Regions from separate parts of the Quadrisphaera sp. KR29 genome, predicted to be linked through region 2. Evidence: riboswitches for the same ligand, from Rfam matches in the RefSeq annotation. Region 2 holds a riboswitch; the other holds the start of a gene.
What was found. A riboswitch is a leader RNA that binds a small molecule or an ion and turns the genes downstream of it on or off. The one in region 2 is predicted to bind S-adenosylmethionine.
Positions count from the first base shown of each region.

Region 1: it holds a riboswitch for S-adenosylmethionine, as region 2 does, so the genes downstream of both, ACUN9U_RS16165 (ABC transporter ATP-binding protein) here and ACUN9U_RS15970 (hypothetical protein) in region 2, are expected to answer to the same signal.

Region 1 covers NZ_JBQXXG010000022.1:10,999-13,371, reverse strand. The annotation lists gene ACUN9U_RS16175 (M48 family metalloprotease) at 1-674, opposite strand, end outside; gene ACUN9U_RS16170 (BlaI/MecI/CopY family transcriptional regulator) at 686-1,057, opposite strand; SAM riboswitch class I at 1,427-1,524, shown strand; gene ACUN9U_RS16165 (ABC transporter ATP-binding protein) at 1,530-2,373, shown strand, end outside.
Region 2 covers NZ_JBQXXG010000021.1:16,448-18,820, forward strand. The annotation lists gene ACUN9U_RS15965 (ATP-binding domain-containing protein) at 1-671, opposite strand, end outside; SAM riboswitch class IV at 786-893, shown strand; gene ACUN9U_RS15970 (hypothetical protein) at 967-1,236, shown strand; gene ACUN9U_RS15975 (CBS domain-containing protein) at 1,243-1,962, opposite strand; gene ACUN9U_RS15980 (hypothetical protein) at 1,959-2,373, opposite strand, start outside.

The DNA.
Region 1 (2,373 bases), on a different contig from region 2:
GCCACGAGCGGGCGGTCACCACCGAGCGCCGCAGCGGCGGCCTCGTCGGCCCACCGCTCGCTGGCGTACCGCACCGCCGCGGGAAGGCCCGCCAGCAGGGGGTCGAGCGCGGCCGACCACGCGGTGGCGGCGCGCAGGAGGTCGTGGTGGTCGTGCAGGTGGGCGCGCTCGTGGGCCAGCAGGGCCGCCTGCTCCTCACCGGGCAGGGCCTCCAGCAGGGCCCGGGACACCACGACGCGTCCTCCCCGGCTGGGCAGGGCGAAGGCCTCCGCGCCGTCGTCGACGACCACGACGCCCCCGACCCGCCCGCCCAGGCGGGCGCACAGGTCGTCAGCCGCCCGCAGGGCCAGCGCGCGGCGCCGGTGCAGCGCAGCGGCGCGCAGCGCACCGGCCAGCAGCACGGCCACGGCCACCAGCGAGGCCTGCTGCGGCACCGGCACGTGGTGGGCGAGGCGGCCCGCGTCGTACGCGGCCCGGGCGGCGACCGCGGGCAGCTGGGCGACCAGCACGACCAGGTGCAGCAGCAGCACCAGCGCGGTGGTCAGGGCGCAGCCGACGGCGCACGCGGCGAGCACCACCGTGGCGGCCCGGGGCGGGCACCGGCGCGCCACCGCCGGGGCTCCCAGCGCGAGCAACAGGCTGGCGACCAGGGGCGCCTGCAGGGCGTAGACCACCGCCTGCGGCCTCAGCCGCGCCGCTCGGCGTCGCGCAGGAGCCGCTCGAGCACGGGCACGTCCTCCGGGGCGAGGTCGCCGACGAAGCGGGCCAGCACCGCCTCGCGGCGCTCGCTGGACTCCAGGGTCCGGCGCATCCGCGCCGCGGCGACCTCGGTGGCGTCGGCCACCCGGTAGCGGTGCGCCCGCCCGTCGCGCTCGCGCAGCACCAGGCCCTTCTCGTGCAGGCGCGCCAGGGTGGTCATCACCGTGGTGTAGGCGAGGTCCCCGGCCAGGCGCTCGCGCACCTCCGCGGGGGTGGCGGGGGCTCCTGCGGCGCCCAGGGCCGCGAGCACCTCCCGCTCGAGGTCACCTCGCCCGCGCCGCGCGCCTGCCGTCACCACACCGCCATCATGCCTGCTCAGCGGCCCAGTCCTCCAGTGGGACGACCTGCGTGGTCGGCCCGTCCAGGCTGGCGGCGTCGAGCAGCGCCTCGAGAGAGGCGATCAGCTGCTCCGTCGCGGTGTCCACGTCGGCGAGGTTGTCGGGCGCGCGGGGACCTGTCCACCGAGCAGCACTCCGACCGGGCGACGCGGTCACCGGCGCGGGCGCGGACCCTCCCCCGAGCGGACGCCGCGGGGGCACGGGCCGTCACGGGCCGCAGCCCCCGGGCGAGCACCCGGCCCGGACCGGGACCGGCCCCGCAGCCGCCGCGGGGCTCCGCGGGGGACCTGGAGGGCCGACCTGCCCCGCGGACCCCGTACCATCGGGCCCGACCATCCCGAGCGGCCGAGAGACCTGGCTCAGCGACGCCGCAGCAACCACCCGAGGTGCTCCCTCGGACCGGTGCTACCGCCAGGACCGATGGAGGCCGTCGTGTCCAGCGCCGTCAGCGCACCCTCGCGCACCCGCACCGGGGCCGCCGCCCAGCCCCCGCACCCCTCGGCAGCCGGTGGGGCCGGCTCGCCGGTCCCCGTCCGGCTGGAGGGGGTCGGCCGCCGCTTCGGGGACCACGTCGTCCTGGAGGGCGTGGACCTCGACGTCGCCGCAGGAGAGGTGGTGGCCCTGCTGGGCCCCTCCGGGTGCGGCAAGTCGACGCTCCTGCGCGCGGTCGCCGGCCTGGACTCCCCCGACGCCGGCCGGGTGCTGCTCGACGGCGGCCCGGTGCGCGACCACGACCCCCGCTGCGCCGTCGCCTTCCAGGAGCCGCGCCTGCTGCCGTGGCGCACCCTCGCCGGCAACACCGCCCTGGGGCTGCCGCGCGGCACCCCGGCGCAGGAGGGCCGCGAGCGCGTGGCGGCCCTGCTCGACGTCGTCGGCCTGTCGCGCTTCGCCGGCCACCGGCCGCGCAGCGTCTCAGGAGGCATGGCGCAGCGCGCCGCCCTGGCGCGGGCGCTGGCCCGCCGCCCGGGCGTGCTGGTCCTGGACGAGCCCTTCGCCGCGCTCGACGCGCTGACGCGCCTGACGATGCAGGACCTCCTGCTGGAGGTGCTGGCGGCCACGCCCACCACCGTCCTGCTCGTCACCCACGACGTCGACGAGGCCCTCCACCTGGCTGACCGCGTCGTCGTCCTGGGCCGCCCGGAGGGCGCTGCCCCCGAGGCCGGGGCGGGGGTGCTGCGCACCACCGCCGTGCAGGTGGCGCACCCCCGCGACCGCGGTGACGCCCACCTGGCCGCGCTGCGCGCCGAGCTGCTCGAGCTGCTCGGGGTCCCCCGGG
Region 2 (2,373 bases):
CGCGGCAGAAGCCGAGCGGCTCGGAGAAGCGCCAACTGCGTGCTGGTGAGGACGTCGACCTGCGCCTCGTGCTCAAGCGCCTGAGCCACCACATCGCGTTGCGGGAGGTTGCGACCGGCCAGCTCCTCGGCGAGCAGGTCTAGGTCGGCTCGCTGCGCCTGCCGGTTCCCCGTGCCCTGCTGCGCGAGGAGGTCCTTGAGGAACGGCACCAGACCGTCGAGCTGGTTCCTGTCCGCGACGGCCCAGCGCGGGAGGTCCGGAGCCGAGAAGCCCGCGGCCAGCGACGTGGTGGGCAGCACGACGGCGTGGCCCCACTTGAAGCGCTGCTTCGAGGTGCCCCGCCACTCCGCAGAGCCTTCGATGAGCGCCCGCAGGGCGTACATGCCGTCTCGCGCTTGAGCCGCGGGGTGGATGACCTTCTCGCTGCCGGCCGCCCGCTGGTGCCAGTCGAAGCCGTCGTGCCAGACCTCACCGCCCTTGACCTCGAGCACCACGACGCCGTGACCAGCGAGCCCGACGACGACGTCGAGCTCGTGGTCCTTCTCGTGGGTGGTGACCCTCTGGTTGGCCACCAGGAGGTCTTCCTCGCCGAGCGTGTCGCGGAGCTTCTGCCAGACGATCTTCTCCGTGCTGGTGGCGAAGCTGGGGTCTTCGGGTAGGCACCGCGGCACCTGTTCACCGTGTCAGGTGGGCAGCGTGAGGGCCACCCCTCCCAAGCATGACATCGCGGCACCCGCCAATGGCAGGGCTGTCAATGACAGCCCTGCATAGATATCGTGCTCTCGGTTCACGAGCCGCAGCGACAAGCCTCGACTTGCTGCGCAGCAACCCCTCGTCAGGGTGCTTCGAGTGATGAACCGGCGCCGACCGGCCGGCAGGCGCAACGACCGCGGCACGAGCCGCAGAGCTGGAGCGCATGTCATGGTTCCTTGTCGCGGCGATGGCGATCTACCGACCGGATGCCGCTTGTTCCTGCCGGGACATCGCACACACCCCATCCAGGCGAGGCTGGGCCGGCAGGGCACGGACCGCTGGGTCGACGCCCTGGCTCACCTCGACACCGATGTGCACACCATCGCGCTCGACCTGTGGACGTCCGGCAGGCGGATGACGGTTTGGCACCACGCCGCGCTGGGGGGCTTGCTGTCAGACGGAGCGCCGGTACGTCTGCACCCGGACCTCAACCTCATGCGGTCCGGCGATCTGCTGCTCTGCGTCGCCCCTGTCGACCATTGACGAACGTCATCCAGCAGCGTCCAGCAACTGGGGCAGATCTGCCGTCGTGATGAGGCCGACCAGCGGCTCCCTCCGCTGTCCAGACTCCGTCACCAACAGCGCGACAGCGGGGCGGCCTCGCTGACCGCCGTGCTGCAGCCGAGTCGCGGCATCAGCAGCGGTGATGGTCACCGGCACGAACACCGCCGCATCGACCTGCTCGACGTGCGGAAGAAGGTCCCTGATGGGGACGTCTTCGACGAGACCGATGCCAGGTGGGGTCAGGTTGGCGCCCAACCACATAGCAATTCCGTCCGTGGTCAGCAGCCCTGAGTAACCGTCCTTGGCGTCGTACACGGGGAACTGCGAGTACTGGTGCGAGGCGGCGACCAGGAGGACTTCGGACAACAGGTCGTCTGGCGCGAACGTCGCTGGCCGCGCCAGGTCCAGCACGTCGCGAGCCTTGGCCGGGCGGAGCAGCCGCTCCCGAAGCCTCTCGATGGCTCTGACGACCTCGGGGACCGGCTCAGCGAGTGGACGGCCGTTGATGTACCTGCCGTGCACCAGAGCGTTGCGGAGACTGGCCAGGGTGGACAGTTCCCTGCTCTGCTGTTGAGTGAGAAGCTTTTCGTCCTGCCCCCATCGGATCAGCTCCGACAAGCGCTCACCGTGCCTGGCCGTCAGCTTTTCACGCAGGTGGTTCTCGACCTCGTTGAAGGCAGCCAGGAAACGAAAGGCCATCGTCATCCGTACAGCGCATCCCCACCGGCGAGGGCGTACACGGTGGCGTCGTCTCGCTTCGCGCGGTATCTGTGCGTGGTGAGAACCTTGACCAAGTCCGCCTCGGCAGCCCGTGGGATGACAAGGTAGTCACCGTTGAGAACCGTGTCCTCATGCTTCACCCCAGGGAGCTGGCGCAGGTCGTTGAGCACGTCCTGTGGCAGTGCGAGGGTGAGGCGAGACGGCATGGGTGGCCAATCCCCGTCCTCAACGCCTGGCAACTGACTCCAGCTGTACTCCGCAGCGTCGTCCACGTCGCCGTCATCGTCCTCGAGGTCGGACAGCCAGTCGTCTGCTGTCGCCGGCAAGAGGCCGTCGCCGACGTCCGTGTAGACCGCGCGCATCTCGCCGACCGTGGTCGCAGCCTGTGCTCGCTGC